3 regions of the Amycolatopsis sp. NPDC026612 genome follow, and region 2 is predicted to be linked to each of the others. Evidence: riboswitches for the same ligand, from Rfam matches in the RefSeq annotation. Region 2 holds a riboswitch; each other region holds the start of a gene.
What was found. Region 2 has a riboswitch for S-adenosylmethionine ahead of AB0F15_RS21145 (aminotransferase class V-fold PLP-dependent enzyme). Riboswitches for the same ligand answer to the same signal wherever they lie in the genome.
Positions count from the first base shown of each region.

Region 1 (3,266 bases), on a different contig from region 2:
GGGGGCCGTTTTGCGTGCCCTGTGTCGTCCGCCTGGGCACGCGTGTCGTCCCTCCGGGTACGGGCCCCGAGCCCCTCGGTAGGCTCACCCGGTGGTTGAACTGCTGGGACCTGCCGAGATCCGCGGGCTGGCGGCCGAGCTCGACGTGCGGCCGACCAAGAAGCTCGGGCAGAACTTCGTGCACGATCCCAACACCGTCCGCCGGATCGTCGAGCTCGCCAAGATCGGGCCGGACGACGTCGTGCTCGAGGTCGGGCCCGGCCTCGGGTCGCTGACCCTCGGGCTGCTGGCCACCGGCGCGCGGGTCGTCGCCGTCGAGATCGATCCGAAGCTCGCCGCGCGGCTGCCCGAGACGGTCGCCGAGCGGGGGCCCGAGGCCGCCGAGCGCCTCACCGTCCTCGGTGCCGACGCGCTGCGCGTCACGGCCGACCAGCTGTCCGCTCCGACCGCCCTCGTCGCCAACCTGCCCTACAACGTCGCCGTGCCCGTCGTGCTGCACCTGCTGGCCGAGGTGCCCTCGCTGAAGACCGGTCTGGTCATGGTGCAGACCGAGGTCGCCGAGCGGATGGCCGCCGGCCCCGGCAGCCGGATCTACGGCGTGCCGAGCGTCAAGCTCGCCTGGTACGGCACCGCACGCAAGGTCGCCGCCGTGCCACGCTCGGTGTTCTGGCCCGTGCCGAACGTCGATTCCGCGCTCGTCGCGTTCGAACGCGGGGACGCGACGGCGTCCGAAGACCGGGATTTGCTGTTCGGCCTGGTGGACGCCGCTTTCTCACAACGCAGGAAGACCCTCCGTGCCGCGCTCGCCGGCTGGGCGGGTTCGGCCGAGCGGGCCGGTCAGCTGCTGACGGCCGCCGGGATCGACCCCAGGACCCGCGGCGAGCAGCTCGACGTGCACGACTTCGTCCGGATCGCCGCCGCGCGTTAGCCGCCGCGGCGGCTCCGGCACCGGCTCCACTGTGGAGGCGGTGAAATTCGCCCTCTCCGCCCTCGATCCCGCGATTCGGACACCGCCAGTCGTGTGATCTGGGCTGATGGGCTTGCTTTCGCTCCTCGGGATCGGTTTTACTCAGTACGTCCATCCCGAGCGACTGAGAGACCTGGCTCGCCGAAGTCGCAGCAACCACCCTCCACAGGGCAGGTGCTACCGCCAGGACCGATGGAGGCCGTTCGATGAAGAGGGTTGCTCGCCCCCTGCTCCTGACCAAGCGTCGCGTAGTCGACGAAGGCCGCCGCTCCGTGACCGCATGTCGACGCTCCAACTGAGCTTGTCGTAGCCGGTCCACCTCTTCTTCATGCACCGTCCACAACGGACGGATTTCGCTTGCGGCCGGGTGTCGCGCCTCTGCGCGCACCCCGTTTTCTGGAGCCTTCGTGATCACCGTCGAAAACCTGTCCAAAACCTTTGCCATCAACGGAAATTCGGTCGTCGCCCTGCGGGACGTGAGCGTCGACGTCCAAGCGGGCTCGCTGTTCGGCGTGGTCGGTCCGGCCGGGTCCGGCAAGTCCGTCCTCGCCCGCTGCATCGCGCTGCAGGAGCGCCCCGACCGCGGTGTCGTCCGCCTCGACGGCCTCAACACCGGCACCCTCGACGGCCGCAGGCTCCGCGAGATCCGCCGTCAGCTCGGTGTGGTCTCGACGAAGCCCGAGCTGATCGCCGAACGCACCATCGCCGGCAACATCGCTTCCCCGCTCGAGCAGCTCGGCATCGACGGCCCGCAGCGCCGCAGCCGGGTCGGCTCGCTGCTCGACCTCGTCGGCCTGACCCCGCGCGCCGCACAGCGCCCCGGCGAGCTGTCCGCCGGTCAGCTCCGTCGCGTCGCGGTCGCGAAGGCACTGGCGGCGGCTCCCGCCGTGCTGCTCGCCGACGACCCGACCGCCGGCATCGACCCGGAAGAAGCCGGCGCCGTCCTCGCCGTCCTCGACCGGGCCCGCTCCGAGCTGGGTGTCACCGTCGTCCTCACGACTCCGGACGCCGGTGTGGTCCGCCGGGTCTGCGACGACGTCGCCGTGCTGGAGGACGGCACGGTCGTCGAGCGCGGCACGGTGCTCGACCTGATCTCCGACCCGGCCAGCCGCACCGCGCAGGCGCTGCTGCCCGCCATCGAAACCACCCGCTCGCAGGTGGCGCGCTACGACCGCTCGGCCGACGTCGTGCTGGTCGGCTTCGCGTCGGTGGGCGCGCTGCTGCCCGAGGCCGCCGGCCGCTTCGACGTCGAGTTCGCCACCATCGGCGGCGGCCTGACCCGCATCGGCGACACCCCGGTCGGCCGCTTCCGCCTCGGCGTCCGCGGCGAGCGGGCCGACGCGGCGCTGGCGTGGGTCGCCGAGCGCGGTGGCCACGTCAGCTACCACGCCCGTGGCCCGCAGGGGGTCGCGGCCGCCTGAACCGCGGAGCCCCGGCCCGGGGCGGAGCCCCGGCTGTCGCTCCGGGCTTTGCGGGGGTCCGGGTGGCGGAGCCCCGGCTGTCAACGCCCCGATGCGCACTTCGCATCGGGGCGTTTTCGCGGGCACGTAGGCTGGTCGGGTGCTCGCCGTAGTTCCGCCCCCAGTCACCGTCCGGGTTCCGGCCAAGGTCAACCTGCACCTCTCGGTCGACGACCTGCGCGAAGACGGTTACCACGAGCTGGTGACCGTGTTCCAGGCGCTGTCGCTGACCGACGAGGTGACCGTCGCGGTCACCGAAGAGCCCGGCATCGAGGTCTACGGCGAGGGCGAGGGCCTGGTCCCGACCGGCCCCGAAAACCTGGCCTGGCGGGCCGTCGAAGCGCTGGCCGCCCACGTCGGCCGCACCGGCGAGCCGAAGGTCCGGGTGGTGCTGCGCAAGGGCATCCCGGTCGCCGGCGGCATGGCGGGCGGCAGCGCCGACGCGGCGGCGACGCTGGTCGGGCTCGCGAGCCTGTGGAACCTCGACGTCACCCGCGACGAGCTGGCCGGGATCGCCGCCGGGCTGGGCAGCGACGTCCCGTTCGCGCTCTACGGCGGCACCGCGCTGGGCACCGGGCGGGGTGAGCAGCTCGTCCCGGTGCTGTCGCGGCACACGTTCCACTGGGTACTGGCCTTCGACGCCGAAGGGCTGTCGACGCCGAAGGTGTTCAACGAGCTGGACCGGCTGCGCGCGGCGGGCAACCCGCCGCGGATCGGCTCGCACACCCCGGTCGTCGAGGCACTGGCTTCGGGTGACCCGCGTCAGCTGGCGCTGCTGCTGGGCAACGATCTCCAGGCGGCGGCGGTCTCGCTGCGGCCCGACCTGCGCCGCACGCTCC
Region 1 is NZ_JBEZYB010000004.1:167,602-170,867, forward strand. Features, by position in the region: gene rsmA (16S rRNA (adenine(1518)-N(6)/adenine(1519)-N(6))-dimethyltransferase RsmA) at 92-928, shown strand; SAM riboswitch class I at 1,076-1,166, shown strand; gene AB0F15_RS06345 (ATP-binding cassette domain-containing protein) at 1,375-2,388, shown strand; gene AB0F15_RS06350 (4-(cytidine 5'-diphospho)-2-C-methyl-D-erythritol kinase) at 2,528-3,266, shown strand, end outside.
Region 1: linked by a shared signal. The riboswitch ahead of AB0F15_RS06345 (ATP-binding cassette domain-containing protein) and the one ahead of AB0F15_RS21145 (aminotransferase class V-fold PLP-dependent enzyme) in region 2 are both predicted to bind S-adenosylmethionine.

Region 2 (3,266 bases):
GGCGACGATCAGCCTGGTCGTGCGTCAAGGCGCCAGCTTCACGCCGCAGAAGACCAGCCGGCTGCAGGAGCACGACCAGCTGCTGGTCGTCACGACGACGGCCGTCCGCGACACGGCCGAACGCCGGCTCCGGGCCGTCGACCGGGCCGGCCGCCTGGCTCGCTGGAAGGGCGAGTCCGGCCAATAACGGAAATTCACGAACAGGCTTCCCAGTAGTCCCTCTTTTGGCTTAATGTGCGCTCGATCGAGTGAACATGGCGCCGAAGGAGTGCACACGGTGACGAAACTTTCCGTGCGGGGGACGAGCCTGGCCGCAGCGGTCGTCGCGGCCGTGGGGCTCCTCTCCGCCCCTGTAGCCGCCGCCGCGGGGCCCTTCCCGGCCTTCGCCCTGCCGTTCGAAGCCGGCCAGCAGGTCTACTCGGCGGGCATCCACTCCGACGACGGCAACGCCGGCGTGAAGAACGCCATCGACTTCAGCCCCGCCGACGGCACGGTGCGGGCGGCGCTGGCCGGCACCGTCCACCTGCAGCACTGTTCGGGCGGCGACTGGGTGACCGTCGATCACGCGGGCAGCTGGCGGACCGGCTACTACCACTTGGAAGGCATCCAGGTCACCGACGGTGAGCACGTCGAGGCCGGTGCAGTGCTCGGCTCGACCGGCAACGCGCTCCCGTGCGGTGGCAGCAGCACCGGCGCCCACGTGCACTTCACGCTCTGGACGCTCCCGGACGCGGCCGCGGGCGACTGGGACAACGTCGCCTTCGCCCGGATTTCGACGACGGTCGCGGCGGCCGCGGGTGAGCCGGTCGACGGCAAGACCCTCGGCGGCTGGCGTTTCGCCGCGGGGACCGAGCAGTACTCGGGCACCGCGACGCACGTCGCGGACGACACCGTCGTCCCGCTGCCGGGCCGCTTCCGCGCGAGGGCCTGACGCAGCTCCGCGCGTGAAGCGGGCGCTTGTGATCGGCGTCTCACATCGTGAAGCGGGGTTGGCCACCGGACACACTCTCGGTTACCTTCGGAGCCAGGTCATGAGTGCCAGCGCGAAGCCCCGGCTTGCTGGCCGGCAACCCTCCTACCGCGGTGGGGTGCCCCGGGTGAAGACCGGGCCGGTCGCGCCGTGCGACGGGCAAGCGCGGGCCCCTCGCCGGGGGTCCCCCGGACTGCCGAGGAGGCACCCCGATGACTCTCGCCATCGATCGCACCCAGCTCGAAACCGTGGTCTCCCAAGACATCCCCGCCGTCGCCGGCGCGTCGCTGCGGGTGCCGCTCGTCACCGGCGGCGACATCGGCTACGCCAACCTCGACCACGCCGCGAGCGCCCCGTGCCTCGACGCCGTCCGCAGCGCCGTCGACGAGTTCCTGCCTTGGTACGCCAGCGTCCACCGCGGCGCGGGCTTCGCGTCGCAGGTCTCCACCCGGCTCTACGAGCGGACCCGCGACACCCTGCGCCGGTTCACCGGTGCCCGGCAGGCCGACACCGTCGTCTTCACCCGCAACACCACCGACTCGTTCAACCTGCTCGCCCGCAGCCTGCCGCGGCACACCACGGTGGTCGTGTTCGACACCGAGCACCACGCCGCGCTGCTGCCGTGGGCGGGCCCGAACGTCCGGCGGCTGCCGACCCCGCGCACCCGGCTGGCCGCGGTGTCCGCTGTGGACGAAGCGCTCGCGGATTCCCCGCAGGGACCGCGGCTCGTGGTCGTCACCGGAGCGTCCAACGTGACCGGTGAGCTGCTCCCGGTGGCGGAGATCGCCGCCGTGGCGCGCAGGCACGGCGCCCGCGTCGCGCTCGACGCCGCCCAGCTGGCCCCGCACCGCCGGATCTCGATCAAGGAACTGGACGTCGACTACGTCGCGCTGTCCGGCCACAAGCTGTACGCCCCCTTCGGTGCGGGCGCGCTGATCGGCCGCGCCGACTGGCTGCGCGCGGCCCGGCCGTACCTCGCCGGCGGCGGTGCGACCAAGCTCGTCACCGAGGACGCCGTCGTCTGGAACAGCGGGCCGGAGCGCCACGAAGCCGGTTCGCCCAACACTGTCGGCGTGTACGCGCTCGGCGTCGCGTGCGAAACCCTGAGCCGGAACTGGGCCGCCGTCGAGGCGCACGAGCAGGCCCTGCTCGCCCGGCTGCGCAAGGGACTCGAGGGCATCCCGGGCTGCGCCGAACTGCGGCTGTTCGACGCGCCGGTCGACCGGGTCGCCACGGTGAGCTTCGTCGTCGACGGCTTCGACCCCGGCTGGCTCGCCGCGGTGCTGTCGGCCGAGTACGGCATCGGCGTCCGCGACGGCGCGTTCTGCGCCCACGTCGCGGCGCGGCGGCTGATCGCCGTCACCGGCGGCGCCGGGCAGCAGGCGGTCCGCGTCAGCCTCGGCCTGGGCAGCACGGAAGAACACGTCGACCGCGTGGTGCTGGCGCTGCGGCAGATCGTCGCGCGCGGAGCCCGCTGGGAGTACGCGAAGGTGGACGGCCGCTGGGCCCCGGTGGGCGACCCGCGGGAGCTGCCGCCCTTCTGCTGAGCGCCCGCCCGGGCCGATGGGTTTCGTTGGTCCTGCCGGGGTTCACGCACCGGGCGGTTCGTCCTCGGCACCGTCGGCGCGCTGCTCGCGGCCTTCATCGCCCCTGCTGCGCGGAAACCCGCACCCGATAGCCTGAGGCGATGGGGAGTGCACGGCGGTACTGGTTCCCGCTGGCCGCGCTGGGGTTCGCGCAGCTGGTGATGGTGGTCGTCGACCTGATGCCGGACGAGCCCGCGCCGATCGGGCAGTTCGCGACGGGCTACCAGCTTTCCCAGAGCCTGTCCGGCTTCGGCACCGGCGGGGTCGGTGGCGGGCCGGGTTCGATGACCGCGGTCGCGGTGGACGTGGTGCCCTCGGCGACGCTCGGCTGGCTCGCCGGTCTCGCCGGCGTGGTGCTCGCCGTGGCCGCCTGGTACTGGCGAGAGCTGCGCAGGGCGGGCACGCCCCCGCGTCCCGGGCGGTTCCTGCTCGGCACCCTCGGGGCGCTGGCCGCCGTCCCGCTGCTCGACCTGGTCGGCGCCCTCCAGTTCCGGCTGGGCGGCGACCTGCGCGGCCCGCTGCTGGCGGCGCTGGGTCTCCTGCTGCTGGCCGGATACGAGCGCAGCCGGTTCCTGGTGGCCGTCGCCGCGGTGTTCGTGCTGGTCACGCTCGTTTTCCAGCCGCCGTCGACGGGGGCGCTCGCCGCGGCGGGCGTGCTGTTCGCGGCCGCGTTCGCCGTGCTCCTGGGCCCTCGGCCGGACGGGCCCGAC
Region 2 is NZ_JBEZYB010000021.1:95,295-98,560, reverse strand. Features, by position in the region: gene AB0F15_RS21155 (potassium/proton antiporter) at 1-187, shown strand, start outside; gene AB0F15_RS21150 (M23 family metallopeptidase) at 278-931, shown strand; SAM riboswitch class IV at 1,028-1,142, shown strand; gene AB0F15_RS21145 (aminotransferase class V-fold PLP-dependent enzyme) at 1,183-2,517, shown strand; gene AB0F15_RS21140 (hypothetical protein) at 2,658-3,266, shown strand, end outside.

Region 3 (3,266 bases), on a different contig from region 2:
CCCCGCGGCCCGGCCCCCCCCCCCCCCCCCCCCCGGCCGGAGCTCAGTAGCCGAGTGCCTTGTTGACGGCTGCGGCCGACGGCGGCAGCGTCGCCTTGGGGCCGACGTGGTTCTCGATCGCGTCGAGGGTCTTGAGGCCGTCGCCGGTGATCAGCAGGACCGTCTCGGCGTCCGGGTCCAGCTTGCCCGTCTCGACCAGCTTCTTCGCCGTGGCGACGGTGACCCCGCCCGCCGTCTCGGTGAAGATGCCTTCGGTGCGGGCCAGCAGCCGGATGCCTTCGACGACCTCTTCGTCGGAGACGTCCTCGATCGCGCCGCCGGTGCGGTTGACGATGTCGAGCACGTACGGGCCGTCGGCCGGGTTGCCGATCGCCAGCGAGCGGGCGATCGTGTTCGGCTTCACCGGCTGGACGACGTCGTGGCCTTCGCGGAACGCAGCCGACACCGGCGAACAACCGGTGGCCTGTGCGCCGAACACCTTGTACAGGCTGGCCTCCACGAGACCGAGCTGACCCAGCTCGCGGAAGCCCTTGTCCACCTTGGTCAACTGCGAACCGGAGGCGATCGGCACGACGATCTGCGGCGGGATGCGCCAGCCGAGCTGCTCGGCGACCTCGAAGGCCAGCGTCTTCGAGCCCTCCGAGTAGTACGGCCGGACGTTCACGTTGACGAACGCCCACTTCGGGTGCTCACCCGCCAGCTCGGTGGCGAGGCGGTTGACGTCGTCGTAGTTGCCGTCGATGGCGATGAGATCGCCGTCGTACACCGCGGTGGTGAGGATCTTGGCGCGCTCGAGGGACTTCGGGATCAGCACGACCGACCGCCAGCCGGCGCGGGCCGCGGCGGCGGCCGTCGCGTTGGCCAGGTTGCCGGTCGACGGACACGCGAGCACCTCGAACCCGAACTCGCGGGCCGCGGCCAGCGCGACGGCGACGACACGGTCCTTGAACGAGTGCGTCGGGTTGCCGGTGTCGTCCTTGACCCACACGCGCTTGAGGCCGAGTTCCTTGGCGAGGCGGTCGGCGCGGACCAGCCGGGTCGCGCCCGGCTCGGTGTTCGGGATCTCTTCGACGTTGGACGGAACCGGGAGGAGCTTCTTGTAGCGCCAGATGTTCTTGGGGCCGGCCTCGATGTCTTCGCGGCGGACGCGGCCGAAGTCGTAGGCGACCTCGAGCGGCGAGAAGTCTTCGGCGGAGACGAATTCGGGAGCGAGTGGCTGCCGGTGGCCCTCTTCCTTCGACACCAGTTCGACAGCCGGACCGAGATCCGGGGTCTTCGTGGTGGAGGTCGTGCCGAGGGTTGCGGTCATCGCGAGGTTCCTTCCTCATCTGCCCCGCCGGAGCGGGCCGGAATTGGCACCGTGGTCGTCAGCTACCCCGCGATCGCGGGATGACGGGCTGTACGCCGGTTGCCGGGGCTTCGTCGGGCCGTTCCCTCTGCCCCTCTGGATGAGCGGTATTCAGTTGTCGGTGCGCGCACGCCGGAACTTTCCGGGGCGAGCTGCCTCGGCTACACCGTACGACATCTCGCTCGGGCCGTGCCATGGTGCCCGCTCGACATCACCGGAGCGGGCGCACGACTGAGCAAGTGAGAGGATTCGCGGGTGACCGCGCAAGCCACCGCCCCGGCCCCGCTGCAGCTGGTGCTGGGTGAGGAAGAACTGCTGATCGAGCGCGCCGTCCGGGAGACGCTCGCCGCCGCCCGCGCGATGGACGCCACGGCCGAGCTGACCCGGGTCCGGGTGTCCGATCTCACAGCCCCTGAGCTGGCCGAACTGGTCAGTCCTTCGCTGTTCAGCGAGGGCCGGGTGATCGTCCTCGAGTCGGCGCAGGACATCTCGCAGGAGCTGGCCGACGCCGTGGCGGGCTACCTGAAGGACCCGGCGGACGGGGTCGTGGTCGTCGTGGTGCACACCGGTGGCGGGCGCAGCAAGGCGGGCAAGTCGCTCCCGGCGGCGCTGAAGAAGGCCGGCGCCGCGATCACGGAGTGCCCGAAGCTGACCAAGCCGGCCGAGCGGGAGCAGTTCGTGCGCCACGAGGTGCGCCGGGTCGGCGGCAAGATCGACCCGGCAGGGGTCGCCGCCCTCCTTGACGCCGTGGGCTCCGACCTGCGGGAACTCTCCTCGGCGGCGACGCAGCTGGTCGCGGATACGGACGGAGCCGTCGACGCCGACGCGGTCCGCCGCTACCACCGCGGCCGCGCCGACGTGACCGGGTTCGCGGTGGCGGAGAAGGCGGTCAGCGGCGACCGCGCGGCGGCGCTGGAATCGCTGCGCTGGGCGATGCAGCTCGGCGTCCCGCACGTCCTGGTCGCCGACGCGCTCGCCGACGCGGTCCGCACGATCGCCCGGGTCTCCGCCGCCGGCCGGGGCAACCCGAACCAGCTGGCGGGCGAACTCGGCATGCCGCCGTGGAAGATCCGCAAGGCGCAGGGACAGTCCCGCGGCTGGAACCCTGACGGCCTGGCCACGGCGATGCGCGTGGTCGCCCGGCTGAACGCCGAGGTCAAGGGCGTGGCAGCGGACCCCGGCTACGCCCTGGAGCGCGCGGTCCTGGAGGTCGCCGCAGCGAAGGGTGACCGCTGAGGCCGCGGACGTCCGGAGTGGCTGCCGCGAACGGCGACCGCTGACGGGCTTGAGGTGGCTGCCTCCAAGGGCAGCCGCTGACGGCGGGGCCGTCTGGAGCTGGTCGCCTGTCAAGGTCGGCCGCTGAGGCTGGCGCGCCGAGCCGCCGCACCTCCGCGCATGGAAAAGGCCCCGGCCGAAGCCGGGGCCTTCCAGAAATCAACCAGCTCAGAGCGCGTTGACGCGCTTGGCCAGCGCCGACTTCTTGTTGGCGGCCTGATTGGCGTGGATGACGCCCTTCGAGACGGCCTTGTCCAGCTTCTGGGCGGCGTCGCGCTGCAGCTCGACGGCCTTGGCCTTGTCGCCGGACTCGGCGGCTTCGCGGACCTTGCGGATCGCGGTCTTCACCGAGGACCGGATCGCCTGGTTGCGCTGACGCGCCTTCTCGTTCGTCGTGATGCGCTTGATCTGCGACTTGATGTTGGCCATAGGGCAACTCCTGTTTCACTCGGTGAGATTCGCCGCCGCGCTGAAGTGGCCCCGCTCGAAGAGCGGGTTTCCTCCATGACGGAATGCCGCACGGGCAGCGAGCGACCACTTTAACAGCCCGGCCGCCGGCGTCCGGAGCCGGGAGTACCGTGGGCGACGGTAGTGCCTAGGGTTCCGTCGCCGGTCCGAACAGCCCGCACCACACAACCAGGGC
Region 3 is NZ_JBEZYB010000055.1:28-3,293, forward strand. Features, by position in the region: gene thrC (threonine synthase) at 44-1,309, opposite strand; SAM riboswitch class I at 1,322-1,455, opposite strand; gene holA (DNA polymerase III subunit delta) at 1,604-2,584, shown strand; gene rpsT (30S ribosomal protein S20) at 2,792-3,052, opposite strand.
Region 3: linked by a shared signal. The riboswitch ahead of thrC (threonine synthase) and the one ahead of AB0F15_RS21145 (aminotransferase class V-fold PLP-dependent enzyme) in region 2 are both predicted to bind S-adenosylmethionine.